DNA from 3 places in the Yersinia alsatica genome. Region 1 is predicted to be linked to each of the others. Evidence: predicted binding sites of a transcription regulator. Region 1 holds the regulator's gene; each other region holds the start of a gene.

Region 1 (5,520 bases):
CGTGGTGGTTGCTTCTGTTAACGGATGTTCTCGCGTCAGGATCGTCATTTCATTGATATGTCCGACAACAAGTTCGCTATGAGTGGCCCAAAGCCGCATATCAGCCAAGTATTTGGAGTTAAATCCCGGTTCTTGCATGGCCTGGTTCAGTGAACTTAGCACCGCATTACTGGCTTTATTGACCTGAAGCCGTTCATAGGCCAGTTGCCCAATATTCGGGTCAGGGGTCAGCAACAATTGTAGGATTTTCTGGTATTTCTCCAATGCCTGATGGGCATTTTTACGCAGCAGGCCGCTTTGCCACTGAGGCCACAACCACAGGGCGCTGGCAAAGGCCAAAGCACAGCCTATCAAGGTGTCGAGCAAACGCGGAACTAAGAAGTCAGCCCCTTCGCCGGTCAATAACTGCAAGATATACACCGCAGTAATCGTTCTGCCGATTACGGATAAACCGTAGTTTTTGCGCTGTACCAGACTGGCGAGCAAAGTGATGAGCAACATAATGCTCAATGTCGTCCCTTCCGGCATCTGTAAGTGCAATAAACCCGCCGCCAATATCAGCCCAATTAAAGTCCCCATGGCACGGTGATGAATACGTATCTTGGTGGCGTTATACCCGTTTTGCGTGACCAGCATCACGGTGAGTAAGATCCAGTAAGGTTTAGGTAAGTGGATCAGAGTACCGATGTAGCTCCCTGCGGCCAACGTCACCCCCATGCGGGCGGCATCGCGCAATGGACTGGATTTAAACGATAAATAGCTGACGAATGCTGGCCAGAGAGGTTGGGATAACTGACTGGCCATCAAGTCGCGGTCATATTGCGGACGGCGGTCACTCAGGATCTGGGTAACATGGCTGATGTGGTAATAGCAGAATTGCGCAACCGAATTGTCTGGATGCTGTTGGGCAATTTCTTCGAGTTCGACGAGTGCATCGCCAGCACTGAAATGTTCTTTCGCGCGGTGGTGGTAGAGAATATCGTCGGCAATGGTGCGCATCTGGGCCGAGATATTATCCATATTGCGGTGAAGCACCGTAATTATCGGGCTCTGGTCAATCAGCTCTTGCACTTTTTCTGGCTGATTGAGTGCCGCAGTAATGTGCTCCTGCAAATCGAGTGCCATCTGGAACAAGCCCACTAGCCGCTTTTGCTCAGTTTTAGTGGCATTCGATAACAAGTTAAATTGTTGATAAAGCTGATTAATTTTATCCATTATAGCTTGTTGCCTGTCGAGCAATGGCGGCATGGCTTTTTCTGGCTCAAGATGCTGGTCAAACAAACTGTATTTAGCATCGCAATAATCAGCCAGTAAACGATAAAGCTGGCTCAGAGGCTCGCGGATGGGTTGGTCTTTACAGAGCCGGAACCAGATCCAGGTAAAACCACCGTACCAGAGGGTCCCCACCGCACACATCAATGGTGCCTGCCAAATAGGTGCGCGCCCTACCATGCTGAGGCTGAATATGGCGGCGATCAGTGCGGCAGGTAACATGCGGCCATTGAGCGGGCTAATAGCACCAGAGACTCCGAGAGTGAGCGCCAACCCCAACATCACCCAAGGTAACGGAATATCCCACATCAGCAACTGCTGGGTTAGGAAGCTACTCAGGGTAAAAATGGTGCCGCCAATAATCAGGCGTCGGAAAAAATGTTGGTGTGGAGTATCTAGCGCGGCAATATTGCAGCATGCGGGTATCAGGGAGAACATTAATCCCAGCCGCAAATCGCCAATGGCAAAGCCCAATGCTGCGGGCAGGCAGAGAACCAATGTTTGGCGGAGTGCATAGTTAACTTCAGGATGATAAATAAGCCGTTGCCACTTCATGTAGGCCCCAGAAATTTATTAATCACACAAGCGAAGAAAACCAGTGCCGAGGGTAATCGGCACTGGTTTATGGGGAATTAACGGGTGCCGTAAACGACAATCGTTTTACCGTGTGCGGAGATCAGGTTTTGATCTTCCAGCATTTTTAGTATGCGCCCCACAGTTTCGCGGGAGCAGCCAACTATTTGACCAATTTCCTGGCGGGTAATTTTAATCTGCATCCCATCTGGGTGGGTCATGGCATCAGGTTGTTTTGCCAGATTAAGCAGCGTTTGTGCAATGCGCCCAGTTACATCAAGGAAGGCGAGGTTACCCACTTTCTCTGATGTAATTTGTAGGCGGCTCGCCATTTGTGAAGACAGGCGCATCAAGATATCTGGATTTACCTGAATCAGCTGACGGAATTTTTTGTAAGAAATTTCAGCCACTTCACAGGCGGTTTTTGCTCTGACCCAGGCACTACGTTCTTGGCCTTCTTCAAATAATCCAAGCTCGCCGATGAAATCCCCTTGGTTTAGATAGGAGAGAATCATCTCTTTACCTTCTTCATCTTTGATAAGCACCGCAACGGAGCCTTTCACGATGTAGTAAAGCGTTTCGGCCTTTTCACCTTGGTGAATTAGCGTACTCTTCGATGGATATTTGTGGATATGGCAATGAGACAGGAACCATTCGAGAGTCGGGTCTGTTTGTGGCTTGCCGAGAACCATTCGCTGTTATCCTCTGTTGTTATCGCTGCCTAACTTAACAGGGCTCAGAGTTCCCTGCACGGCGTGCTTATAAAATACACTTTCTCTTAGCATATTAATTTGCTCAACTGCCGAAAGGTATAGCCAAGATACGTACCGGATAGAAACCCTTCACTGAGTATTGATCACTACCCCATTTAATTCTAGAAACAACACTTTCGGTTCTGTTTGTAGCACAGGATGAAGCTACTGTCTTGTGTTGTATCGCTTCAGCATGATGAACATCGGGTTACATTGCCAGTTTGTAAATGAAAGGGTAGTCTGAATCAGAAAATTTAACCGGGAGCAAGAGTTATGCAGGCACGTGTAAAGTGGGTTGAAGGACTGACATTTTTGGGTGAATCCGCATCAGGTCATCAAGTTTTGATGGATGGTAATGCCGGAGACAAAGCACCAAGCCCAATGGAAATGCTATTAATGTCAGCAGGCGGCTGTAGTGCCATTGATGTCGTGTCTATTTTGCAAAAAGGGCGTAACGATGTGCGCGATTGCGAAGTGACGTTAACTTCACAGCGCCGGGAAGAGGCTCCGCGCTTGTTTACGCAAATCAACCTGCACTTTATTGTCAGTGGCAAAGGTTTGACCGACAAAATTGTTGAGCGGGCGGTTGAGCTGTCAGCTGAAAAATATTGCTCGGTTTCTTTGATGTTGGGGAAAGCGGCCAAGATTACCCACAGTTTTGAAATCCGCGAAATCGCGTAAGCAAACTCTACGTACTTGAAGCTGCGGAGATATTGGTTGCCACTTCAAGTACGTAGAAGATTAAATAATTTTCTTACCTTCCAACAGTTGCTGAACCAGCGGAGCCATGATCAGCTCCATTGCCAGCCCCATCTTGCCGCCGGGCACCACCAACGTATTGATATTTGATATAAACGACCCTTGCAGCATTGCCAGCAAGTAAGGGAAATCGATTTGATCCAAGCCTCTAAAATGAATAACAACGAAGCTTTCATCCAGCGATGGGATTGCTTTGGCGGCAAAAGGGTTGGAAGTGTCGACAGTGGGCACGCGCTGGAAGTTAATATGGGTACGCGAGAATTGGGGCGTAATGTAATTGATATAGTCGTCCATGGAGCGCACCACCGAATCCATCACCGCCTCACGAGAATGACCACGTTCGCCAGTATCCCGCACCAGTTTTTGAATCCACTCCAGATTGACTATTGGCACCACGCCGACCAGTAAATCCACATGTTTCGCCACATCATGATGCTCGGTCACGACACCGCCGTGCAGACCTTCATAAAACAGCACGTCGGTGGGTTCTGGCAGGGCCTCCCACGGGGTGAAAGTGCCGGGAATCTGGTTATAGGGCACCGCTTCATCATAGGTGTGCAAATACTTACGTGAGCGTCCGGTACCCAACGCGCCATATTGCGAAACACTCTCTTCTAACTGACCAAAATCATTGGCCTCTGGGCCAAAATAGCTAATATGCCGACCTTGATCCCGGGCCTTACGGATAGCGGCATCCATTTCGGGGCGGGTGTAGCGATGGAAGCTGTCACCTTCAATTTGCGCCGCGCGGATATTCAATTGCTGAAAAATCTTGCGAAACGCCAGGCTGGTGGTTGTCGTCCCTGCGCCACTTGAGCCGGTAACGGCTATAACCGGATGTTTAGTTGACATATTAGCTGTAACTCCATGGGGTTAGTTAACTCAGTGGACGGGCTGAAATTGCCTGTTTTTTTATGGTTAATGGTTATTTTTAGGGCAAAGTCTCCGGCTTGTCACTCTGATTTTACTTAAAGGCTCGCGTGACAAGGCAAGGGCTATTGGGACTCTTCTGCTCCAGCACGAAATGCGCCGCGCGGCATAATATTGATGGTTTCGTGTAACTCAGACCACACTAATACCGCTTCACCACTGACCAACTGGCGGCGAACATCTTCGACTTTCTGCGCCAATGAGCGCTCGTGTTCACCGTAGTCAGTACCTTCACGTAGGACAAAAGCTTCCAGCAAACTGTCCAGTGTTTCACTGTCGATTTGCTGCCAAGGGATCATCATGACTGCTGCTCCAGATAAGGGGAAAGCCAGGCTGGAATACGTTGTTCCAGCCACATTTGTGGGTGTTTTAATGAGCCGCCGACAAAACCGACATGGCCGCCATGCTCGGTTAACTGATAATCAATATTGGCCGGTAATTCGCGGAGATTGGGGATAACCTCGGCCGTCATGAATGGGTCATCTTTGGCGTGAATGATCAGTAATGGGGTGGTAATTTGCGGCAATAACGGCAGCGCGCTGCAACGGCGATAGTAATCCACTGCATCATTAAAACCATGTATTTTAGCTGTAATGACATCATCGAAATCTCTGATTCGCCGCAATCCTTTTAACTGCGCCAGATCCAGCGGCAAACTGCCAGGGTAATGTAACAGCTTACGCGTAGCGTTTAATTTCAACTGGTTCAATAGGTAGCGCTGATAGACGCGAGAGAATCCTTGCTCCATACGGTTGGCACAAGGTTCAAGCATGAGCGGCGCGGAAACCACAACTGCGGCCTGTAACAGGCTATCTTGCCGCTGTTCAGCTAAATAAAAGGCCAGCATATTGCCACCTAAAGAGAAGCCGACGGCAGCGGTAGGCACCTGACCATAGCTTTGCCGTAACCAACGCAGGAAGAAGCGCGCATCTTCTGTTTCACCGGAATGATAGATACGAGACTTACGATTTGGCTCGCCGCTACACCCACGAAAATGCATTACTACACCCAGCCAGCCTTTGGCCTGAGATGCGCGCAGCAAACCGTGGGCATAGGGGCTGTAAAAGTTTCCTTCCAGACCGTGGAATAACACCAATCTGGGCTTATCGCGCGCCAGCTCAGGGTTTTCACTCCAGGCCAGGTCAACAAAATCCCCATCGGGTAATTCCAGCCGCTGCCAAAAAGGTTGCAGTTGTACGCGCCGCCTGACCAGCCGTGGCAGCAGTGTTTGTAG
Region 2 (5,520 bases), 2.0 Mb from region 1:
GAGGGCGACGCTCCAATCACTTCGCTGCCTTCCAGTAGAATATGAATATCAATGTAGTAACGATGCAATTCAGGGGCTTGTTCATAGAGTGGCTTGCTGCTGGCAATAATATGATTCAGGTAAATCTCGCGGCCTTCAATTTCTTGTTCGCCCGCCGGTAGATTAGCTAAATCCATATTAGCGATCGCAGCCAGTGTGCGGCGGATAGCATCTGGATAGAGTGGGTTATTCACCGCATTTTTCAGTTCATCAAGTATCATAACAATTCCTAAATTCTTAGGTCGGCATTATGCCGAGAGTGCTTAAGCACAATGGCTCACGTTGCTCTCTTGCTCTAGCGCGGCAATGCAGTGTTCAACAACACCGGCAACATCGGGCGAGATATCGATGGCAATCACGTCTGGCTCGCGGGCATCTGGGGTTTCCAGTGTTGCGAACTGGCTTTTTAACAGGCTCTCCGGCATAAAATGCCCAGCCCGTTGCTGCATCCTGTGCAATACCAAATCATAATCACCGGTCAACCACAGAAAACATACCCCCTGATTACCTTCACGCAGGCGGTCGCGATACTGTTTTTTCAAGGCTGAACACACTAAGAAACCCACTTCATTTTTTTGTTGCAGGCTATAGGCCACGTCACTTAGTCGCTCGAGCCAAGGGGCACGGTCTTGATCATTAAGAGGCTGACCTGACGCCATTTTTTGGATATTAGCGCGAGGATGCAAGTCATCGCCGTCTATAAATTTGGCACTTAGCGCTTGCGCCAATGCTTGGCCGACACAGGATTTACCGGTGCCGGAAACGCCCATGACAATAATGCATTTACCGGACATAACTTCCCTCGGTAATTCGTTAATGGGTTAACGCTTCGCAACGTCAATGGCGAAGATTAAACAGCGACCAACATGCCACCATCAACAAATAACAGGTGACCATTAACAAAATCAGAAGCTTTGGAAGACAGGTACACTGCGGCACCAATCAACTCTTCCGGATCACCCCAACGAGCTGCTGGGGTACGTTTGCACAACCAATCGGTGAAGGCTTGGTCATCGACCAGTGCTTTTGTCATCTCCGTTTTGAAATAGCCAGGAGCAATACCATTGACCTGAATGTTGTATCTGGCCAGTTCGACACACATGCCGCGCGTCAGCATCTTGACTGCTCCTTTAGAGGCGGCATATGGCGTGATAGTGTCGCGGCCTAATTCACTCTGCATTGAGCAAATATTGATAATCTTGCCGCGTTGACGTTTGACCATATAGCGGGACACTGCTTGTGAAACCAAAAATACGGATTTTTGGTTGACTGCAATAACATCGTCCCAATCTTTTTCCGGGAATTCAGTAAAAGCATGGCGACGCTGAATACCGGCATTATTAATTAAGATATCAATAGCACCAATGTTGTTTTCTATTTGTGCAATAGCATCATTAACTGCATCGTGGTCAGTCACATTAAATGCGGCAGCATGAGCAATAAAACCACTGGCACGTAATTCAGCAACTGCTTTCTCTGCACGTTCCGCGGTAATATCATTGATAATGATTTCCGCACCAAATTCGGCCAGGCCTTTTGCTAATAAGAATCCGATACCTTGTGCAGAACCGGTAATTAATACTTTGCGTTTTTCTAACGAAAATAAATTCTTCATAATGAATTCCTGATGACGCGAATTAAGCGACATATAAAATAAAAATCATTGCCGGATTACTGCCGAATTAATACAGTAATAACTTAACTGTCAGTAATATGAAAATCTATAAAGTGGTGGACATGAAAACATGTGCCTATCAAACCGTTTTCCGTCTTAGTAAACTGTGATGCAGATCACTTTAAATCATGTTACGACAAGCTGTTACCACTTACGTGAGCGACATCGCCTTGATGACGACGAAATCGGTCTATCAGCCAAAGTCTTGACCATTTTAGGGCTAGATATAGAATTAACATATTGATAATAAACTAACTTAATAATATCCAGCATGGTTGTTATGGCATTTTTAACCCGTAACATGCTTTTCATTATCCGTACTAACAGTGCATAATCATTTTCACTCTTCCCGCACCCGACTGCCAGGTATAAGCCATGAAAAACCAGCGTGTTACGTTACAGGATATCGCGTTGCTAGCCGGTGTAACTAAAATGACCGTCAGCCGCTACTTACGCACGCCGGAAAAAGTGGCTCCGGAAACCGGTGAGCGTATTGCTCAGGTGATGGCTGAAGTAAATTACAGCGTTGATTCTGATGGGGAAACTAGCCTTAATCAAAAAAGCCCGCGCATTGGTATCTTGGTACCATCGTTTAATAACCAGATTTTCTCTGATTTACTGGCGGGTATTGAATCGGTCACTGCGGCGAGCGGCTATCAAACGTTAGTCGTTAACTATAACTACAATAAAGAACGTGAAGAGGAGCAGATAATCAATCTACTCTCCTGCCAGATTTCAGGGCTGATCCTGACTGACTCTGAACATACCTTACGTGCTGATAAGTATTTGAATGCTTCGGAACTTCCCGTGGCACAGGTAATGGATCTGGAGCCACAATCCAATCGAATTACTGTGGGTTTTAATAATTATCAGGCCGCCTATGATATGACGGCAACACTGTTGGCCAGTGGTAAGCAGAATATTGTCTATTTTGGCTCGATGTCCGATGTGCGAGATCGCAAGCGTTATCAAGGATATAGCCAAGCGATGAGTGATGCTGGATTCTCGCCTTTGCACATTACCCCAAATAAAGTTTCGTCAGTCTCTATTGGTGCTGGCATGTTGGCATTGGCACGACAAATGTATCCGCAGGTCGATGCTATTTTTTGTACCAATGATGATATGGCTGTGGGCGTGTTACAAGAATGCTTAAAACTGGGTATGGCGGTGCCAGCGGAAATGGCAATTTCCGGTTTCCATGGGTTGGATATTGGTCAGGCGACGACACCGGTGCTGGCCAGTGTCACCACGCCACGTTTTGAAATGGGCAAAGTCGCAGCGGAAATCTTGATTAAGAAAATCAAAAAAATCCCTACAATTGAACAAGTTGATCTCCATTATCGTATTTCACTCGGCGGAACTATTTAACCTTTACGCCGTTGTTAAAAGGCCGGTCTACTGCCAAAAACTGCCATTGTGTTCTTCGATGGCAGTGGCTTTCCCCGCTAATGACCCAAGCATAATTGTATTTCCCGCCATAACAAATAGCGCCAACCGATAACATTTTAATTAATGAGTTACATAAATCATTAACGCCTATTTGATTGGCTGAAACAATTCAGCATAAGCAATGATAGGTCGATCACGTTACCGGTAACATGTTTTCTTAACATGATTTACAGTGACCCACATCACAAAATAAAACATTGAAAACAGGTCTCATAACCACATTCGCTGAATGGCTCAATCATCCAATGATTACCTGCCGCCATTCTGGTTTTTTGATTTATTGACATGATCAGGTACTCGTAATGAAAAACAGCAAACAAGCCGTATTGATTATCGCCCCGGTAATGGACTATTTAACTGAGAAGCTGGAACAAAATTTTACTGTTCATAAACTCTTCCAGGTGACTGATCCAGCTGAATTTCTAGCAGAGCAGGGCAAGAATATTAAAGGTATTGTGACCCGCGGTGATATTGGTGTGACCAACGAGGTGCTGGCGTTATTACCTGAAGTGCAGATTATCTCAATATTTGGGGTGGGCACGGATGCAGTGGATCTGGATATGACTCGTGAGCGTAATATCATTGTGACCACGACACCGGGAGTATTGACTGACGATGTGGCTGACACTGCGTTGGGGCTGATTATTGCTACCTCGCGCCGTTTATGCCAGGCCGATAAATTCCTGCGTGCCGGGCAGTGGCCACATAGCAGCCTGCCATTATCCGCTAAAGTGACGGGTAAACGTCTGGGTATCTTTGGTATGGGGCGGATTGGTCAGGCCATTGCCCGCCGTGCCGCGGGTTTCGATATGCCAATTGCTTATACCGACACTGTACATATCGAGAGCCTGCCATACCAATATGTGCCGGACTTAATCACTCTTGCCAAACAAAGTGATATTTTGGTGGTGGCTATCTCGGGTGGGAAAGACAGTGCCGGTCTGGTGAATAAAACCACTTTTGCGGCTATGCCAAATCATGCACTACTGATCAATATTGCGCGTGGCAGCATGGTTAATCAGGATGACTTAATTCACGCATTACAGCAGCAAGAGATTGGTGGTGCTGGTTTAGATGTATTTGCAGATGAGCCTAATGTGCCACAAGCCTTGATTGATATGGATAATGTTGTATTGCTGCCGCATATTGCCAGTGCTACGACTGAAACTCGAATTCAAATGAGCGATATTGTCTTCTCAAATATTCTAGCCCATTTCTCCGGTAAAACAGCGCCAACTGCAATCATCTATAAATAAACTAAATATTAGTAATAATAAAAATATTTTGTGAATTTTAATTAACAGTAGCAAATATCCCTTATTTGCTTTCGCCCTATCCTGCACCTTTATTCGTGGTGCAGGGTAATCCTTTGCTATTATCATAAGGCGTATATATATGGACAGTAAGATCCCTAATGCCCGTTGGTTTCGCGTTATTGTTCCAATAATGATTGCTTGTATTATTTCTTTTATGGACCGGGTTAATATTAGTTTTGCACTACCGGGCGGTATGGAAAGTGATCTGGCTATTACCAGCCAAATGGCCGGTTTAGCGGGCGGTATTTTCTTTATTGGCTATTTATTTTTACAAGTACCGGGTGGCCGTATTGCTGTTCATGGCAGCGGCAGAAAATTTATTGCTTACTCTCTTATGGTTTGGGCCGTCGTTTCTATCTTGACGGGCTTTGTCACTAACCATTATCAACTGTTATTCCTGCGCTTTGTGCTGGGGGTTTCCGAGGGCGGCATGTTACCGGTGGTGTTGACCATGGTCAGCAACTGGTTCCCGGAACGTGAAATTGGCCGCGCCAATGCTTTCGTGATGATGTTTGCCCCCATCGGCGGCATGTTCACCGCACCGCTATCCGGTTTTATCATCAATGCGCTAGATTGGCGTTGGCTGTTCTTCCTGGAAGGCTCGCTGTCAGCCGTGGTGCTGGTGATGTGGTGGTTTGTTATCAGTGACCGGCCAGAAGAGGCCAAATGGCTATCAGCAAAAGAGCGCGATTATCTGGTCACCGAGCTGGCTCGGGAACGTGCTGAGCGCAAGCTGGATGCGCCAGTGACTAATGCACCGCTAAAAGCTGTCTTCCTGAATAAAGGTTTGATGAAACTGGTCGCGCTAAACTTCTTTTATCAGACCGGGGATTATGGCTACACCTTATGGTTACCCACTATCCTGAAAAATCTTACTGGCGGCAATATGGCCTCTGTCGGCATTCTGGCCATTCTGCCTTTTATCGCCACTACCGCCGGTATTTATGTCATCTCTGCGCTCGCGGATAAAACCGGTAAACGCCGCCTGTTAATTATGATTTCCCTGTTCTGCTTTGCTGCCGGTCTGGTGACATCGGTTAT
Region 3 (5,520 bases), 1.3 Mb from region 1:
GGCCAGCTCACTTCGATCCGGCGCAGGCTCGCCAACGTTTTCGCATTGCTATGTCGGACTATGGCGCAGCTATGTTGCTGCCGAGATTGTTAGCACGCCTACGCCAGAGTGCGCCGGGGGTTGATATTGTGCTGGTGCAGGCCAGCCGTGAACAGATGCTGGCGCAAGTTATGGCCGGAGAGCTGGATCTGGCGCTGGGGGTATTCCCAACATTGCCACAGCCGCTGCGCTCTTCACTGCTATTCGAGGAGCATTTTGTGTGTGTCGCAGATAAAACTCACCCACTAGTTCGGAAAAAAAACATCACTTTGGATGATTATCTGGCTCAGCCTCATCTATTGGTATCGGTGCAGGGGGAGAGCAGCGGAGAAGTAGAGACTGTGCTGGCGGAGCGGGGATTACAGCGGCGGATCGCGGCGATTATGCCGCACTTTCTACTAGCACCACAGGCGGTGGTGGGCACTGATTTACTGCTGACTATCGCCAGCCGAGTAGTCGCACGACAATGTGATACCCAGGCATTGCAGCAACTGATATTGCCTTTTACTGTACCTTCCTTCTCCTTTGTACAGGTATGGCATGGGCGCAATGAGGATAAAAACGGTCACAGCTGGTTGCGCGGACAAATCAACGACAGTGCAAGGCAGGGTGATAACCGGGGCTAATCATGTCACCCCGGTTTGGCTACGATTTAATTAAAATGTCACTCGTTTTACATCTGTGCAGCCCAGTGCCGCCAGCGTTGACTGGGTTGCATCCCACTGCGTCAGCATAGCTTTACTGCCTTCAACCAGCACTGCGCGGCGGATAGTGCCACAATCTTTGCCGGAAAGATTGGCCAGAATCAATGCCGCTTGTAGCGGTGGAAGGCTGGGATTAAATGCTGCATTCTCGGCATAGCGGCCGGCATATATCGAGCCGTCAGCCGCTTCTAGCGCCACACCGCTGTGTGAAAGGCTGTAAGGGGCATGGCTATGATTTGCGCCATCGAGTGCGGCTTGAGTCAGGGCATCCGTCTGGGCCACTTTATAGCCGTGATCCACTGGATCCATCAGCAAGGTGGTGATGGCTAAATCTTTCGGGCCGAAAGAGTCCGGCAGATATTGCCCCAGTGTGGAAGCTGGACGGCCCGGCAGATGAATGTGCAGGTCAGTTCCGCTGTTCAGTTCATTCATAAACTGCCGGCAATGACCACATGGCGTGTAATTGACGGTAATAGAGATCAAACTGGCCTCGCCACGTAGCCAGGCGTGCGTTACAGCACATTGTTCGGCATGGATAGTCTGTTGCAGCGGTACGCCACCAAATTCCATATTGGCACCGAAATAGAGATTACCGCTGATACCCCGGGCAATGGCCCCAACCATAAAATGGGACACCGGTGTTAATGCGCAGGCTGCGGCCAATGGCAACAACGCAAATGCCAGCGCATCGTCATCTAACCCACTGATGCTTTTCACTGTTTTCACCTGCTCTGCTGTCAGCATGGCAGCGAAATCGTTTGCGCTCAAAATCGGTTCAAGTGCGGTTTGCAGTGAGGTGGGCAGCTTAGCCCAAGGGGCTTGAAAACGTGCTTGCATAGGGTTCTCTCCAATAGTAACGGGATACTATTCTAGGCAGCTTACTGCTTTCTTGGTGTGATGTAGATCTCGTTGTATATGAAATTCATGCAAGTAAAATCTCAAATGAGAGATGTATCTCAAATTTATGCCGCAATATTGGTGCTCTTAGCCAAATAAATGTAGCAGCACTGGGAACAGGAAGGGGGCCAGCAGTGAGGTAATAATCCCGCAGATGACCAGCGCCAATGAGCTGAATGCGCCTTCCTGAAAGTCCAGTTCGGCACAGCGGGCCGTGCCGAGGGCGTGCGAAGCAGTACCCATCGCCAAACCTCTGGAGGCCTTAGTAGTAATTTTTAATATATTCAACAAGCTGTGACCAAATACCGCCCCCAGAATACCGACAAAAATAACACATACTGCACTGATGGCTGGCAAACCATGAATAGATTCGGCAACCGCCATAGCTATGGGTGTGGTCACCGATTTAGGTAATACCGAGGCGGCAATTTCTGGGGTTGCCCCCATCCATAAGGCCACTGCGGTACCGGTAACCATGGCGGTAACACTGCCAATAAAACAGATGCTTATGATTGATTTCCAGCGGGCGCGAATTTGGTGTATCTGCTCATACAGCGGGAACGCTAATGCCACCACCGCAGGTTGCAGCAGGTCATTGAGTATTTTGCTGCCAGCAAAATAGTTGGCATAGGGCATATGCGTGACCAGCAGCAATGGGATGATAACAACCATAGATATCAATAATGGGTTAAGCAGCGGCATTTTCAGCCAGCGCGCCAGACGGCGTGCACTGAAAAACACGATTAGGGTCAGCGGTAGCGACCACCATAAGTTGCTTATCATTTGTCCTCCTCGGTATGGGTGGGAGAACCAATTACTTTGCGTTCACGATGGACATAATGTGAGCTGTAGGCCACCACCAGCATCACAATCAAGGTACTGACAAAGCAGGAGACGACAATCGGGCCGAATTGCTTGGTCAGTTGATCGTAATATTGCATTACACCGACACCGATAGGGACAAACAGCAGTGCCATGTAGCGGATTAGCATATGGCAGCCGGGTTTTACCCATGTTGACGGCAAGATCTGCGAGGCGAGTAAGGCAAACAGAATCAGCATGCCAATGATGCTACCCGGAATAGTGATAGGCAGCAGCAGGGCAACAGCCTTACCGGCCCATAAGCACAGATAGATAATGGCGAAAGCCCGCAGGTACTGCCAACAAAGTGAAGTCACGTTGCGCATAAAAAAGATCCTGAGTGACGGAATGCATTCATCATACAATTAACTATGGTTATGTGCTAGCAATCACATTATGAATAATATTAATGGAAATATGCCAATCACGACTAGCTCTAGTGACCCTAAGCCAGATCAGAGCGACGACATTTGGCGGCACTTTCTTGTTCTTTAGCCAGTTGGTAACCGCGATAGAAAAATATCAGCCCCAGCAGAGCGGCGACAATCAGCATATAGAACATCATTTGTGGTGCTGCATACGCGAGTAAGAAACCACAGAGCACCGGGTTGGCGGCACCCCCTAGCTGGCCGAGGTTTTGTACCCCATAGTAACTGCCTTTGAGATTCGCCGGAGCAATAAAATCGATAAACATGTATTCGACCGGGATAACAATAATTTCGCCCAATGAGAATATTGCCATTGCCAGCATCCACAATGGAATTGAGTCCTGAGCCGCCATAAACCCGAACAAGCCAATAATGAAGAACAAGGTACCCAGCACCAGCCAACGCATTAAGTTTTGCTGATTCATACGGCGGCTTAATAAGTATTGCAGAGTAATCACAATAACCGCATTCACGGTCATCACTGCGCCAATCACCTGATAGGCAAATTTAGCATCGGAAACGGTAATCAGATATTGGGATAAATAGCCAGAGAACTGGCCAAAGACAATGGCGCTGAGCATGCTGCCGAGAGTGAAATAAATCAGTCGCTTATCATGACGCAGAATGCGGAATGTCTGGCGAAAATCAGGTACGGATTCAGTAGGTGAACGTTCTGCGACTGACATATCAGTGCTGTCTATCCTGAATTTCAGAATGATGACAACCGACAGTGCCAGTAGGCCGGAAATAATAAACGGTGCTTGCGGGCCAATGCCGACCACCAACACCCCCAACGCCGGGCCGATCGCCCAACCGACATTGACCAAGGTGTAGTTGGCTGAAAAGGCTCTGATTCGCTCATTGACTGGCAACCAGTCGGCAAAACAAGCTTTGATCGCAATACTGTAGACCGAGTATGCCGAGTGCAGCAGGGCCAGAATCAGGATGATCCACGCCGGATGCTCAATCCATGGCAGGGTAAAGAAGGTGACTGAAAATAGCGCGACCGCCAGCAGAATCAGCTGCTTTCTATTAAATTTATCAACCAGATAGCCGCCGTAAAGGCTGGTGAAAATACCCAGAGTCAAACTCGCCCCCAATACCAGTCCAACCTTATCTGGCGCTAGCTGGAAATGCTCTGCCAGATAGATGGTGATAAAGGGCAGGGTGACGGCTCGCCCTATGGTCAAGACTAGCGATGCAATCAGCAGGTTGGTAACACGCGATGGAAAACCTTTCATGGTATTTTCTTATTTTGATTATTTGGGCATACATGCTTGTTTTTCAATCAAAAAAATGACTAGCACAGCATGACGACAAAGCGGCTCAGCCAATTACAGTAGACTATTACGATGAGAAAGAGAGGGGGTAGGAGGAAAAATTTTTCGCAAACAGCAGATCGATCTAAATCGACCTGCTTTTAATAGATAATTAACCTAAATACTCGATGATTGAGAGACCACCATTATAATCGGTGCTGTAGATAATCCCTTGTGCATCAACAAACACATCACATGACTGAATAACTTGCGGGCGTCCGGGCCGTTTATCCATCATTTTTTCGGGTGCGGCGGGGACTAACGCACCGGTTTCCTTGGGTTGATAAGGGTTGCTGATATCATAAGCACGCACGCCGGCATTTTGATAGGTGGCAAAAATTAATGATGAGCTAATAAAGCTGCCGGGCCGGTTTTCATGCAGATTATGCGGGCCAAAATGAGCGCCTTTTTTCACATAATCTTGCTCATCCGGCACAGGGAAGGTCGAGATGCTTACTGGATTAGTTGGCTCGCGAATATCAAACAGCCAAATGTGTTTCTCACCATCTTCCTGATTATCTAATACCGCCTCATCCAGCACCACTAATAAGTCGCGGTCGGGTAGCGGCAGGGCGGTGTGAGTACCGCCACCAAAAGGGGGGCTCCAGTTGCGATGGCTAATCAGTTTTGGCTCATGGCGGTCACTGACGTCCAACAGGGTCAAGCCACCATCACGCCAACTGCCATAAGCGGTGTCGCCACTGATAATGGCGTGATGCAATGCATAGCGTTTACCTTCAGGCCAGCTTGCGTGTTCTCCGGCGGCGGTATGCATACCGGGCAAAGCATAGCGGCCAGCCACCTGCGGCTTTTGCGGGTCAGCCAGGTCAATGGTCAGAAAGATATAATCACTGTAGCCATCTAACAATGCGGAAACATAAGCCCAGCGCCCACCGACATACCAGATGCGATGAATACCAATGCCATCAAGCGGCAGGAAACTTATCTCGCGCGGTTTATCGGGTGTCGAAATATCAAAAATACGCAGCCCGGCACTCCAACTGCGACCTTCCTGACGGGTACTGACGGTCTGCGCCACCGAACGAGTGTAATACACTTTTTCTTCGGTAAAACTGGCATCCGCGAACAGATCTCGGGCATTAATCACCAAAAGCAGGTCATCATGGGCCTGCAAATGCACATTCCAGGTATTGGCTGGGGCGGCAATAAAACCCGCGGGACGAGGTTTTTTTGCATCTCGCACATCAATAATTGATACACCTTGCGACACCATATGACCGACATAGGCATAGCCGCGGTGCACCATAACCT

The links. Region 1 encodes CRP, which controls carbon source genes, mostly activating them, when cyclic AMP is high. Its sites were predicted from a motif close to ATGTGANNNNNNTCACAT; they were not measured.
Region 2: idnO (gluconate 5-dehydrogenase) is a predicted target of CRP. The motif match lies at 1,819-1,836, and genes of this name have one in related genera.
Region 3: N0H69_RS17455 (CidA/LrgA family protein) is a predicted target of CRP. The motif match lies at 2,879-2,896, and genes of this name have one in related genera.

What each region holds. Positions count from the first base shown of each region.
Region 1 is NZ_CP104006.1:273,862-279,381, forward strand. Features, by position in the region: gene N0H69_RS01090 (YccS/YhfK family putative transporter) at 1-1,827, opposite strand, end outside; gene crp (cAMP-activated global transcriptional regulator CRP) at 1,905-2,537, opposite strand; gene N0H69_RS01100 (OsmC family protein) at 2,871-3,278, shown strand; gene N0H69_RS01105 (phosphoribulokinase) at 3,339-4,208, opposite strand; gene N0H69_RS01110 (YheU family protein) at 4,352-4,588, opposite strand; gene N0H69_RS01115 (hydrolase) at 4,585-5,520, opposite strand, start outside.
Region 2 is NZ_CP104006.1:2,321,726-2,327,245, forward strand. Features, by position in the region: gene N0H69_RS10325 (NanQ anomerase/TabA/YiaL family protein) at 1-260, opposite strand, end outside; gene N0H69_RS10330 (gluconokinase) at 303-833, opposite strand; gene idnO (gluconate 5-dehydrogenase) at 890-1,654, opposite strand; gene N0H69_RS10340 (substrate-binding domain-containing protein) at 2,090-3,082, shown strand; gene N0H69_RS10345 (2-hydroxyacid dehydrogenase) at 3,466-4,419, shown strand; gene N0H69_RS10350 (MFS transporter) at 4,559-5,520, shown strand, end outside.
Region 3 is NZ_CP104006.1:3,901,474-3,906,993, reverse strand. Features, by position in the region: gene N0H69_RS17470 (LysR family transcriptional regulator) at 1-665, shown strand, start outside; gene cdd (cytidine deaminase) at 696-1,580, opposite strand; gene N0H69_RS17460 (CidB/LrgB family autolysis modulator) at 1,728-2,423, opposite strand; gene N0H69_RS17455 (CidA/LrgA family protein) at 2,420-2,827, opposite strand; gene N0H69_RS17450 (MFS transporter) at 2,947-4,170, opposite strand; gene N0H69_RS17445 (LVIVD repeat-containing protein) at 4,361-5,520, opposite strand, start outside.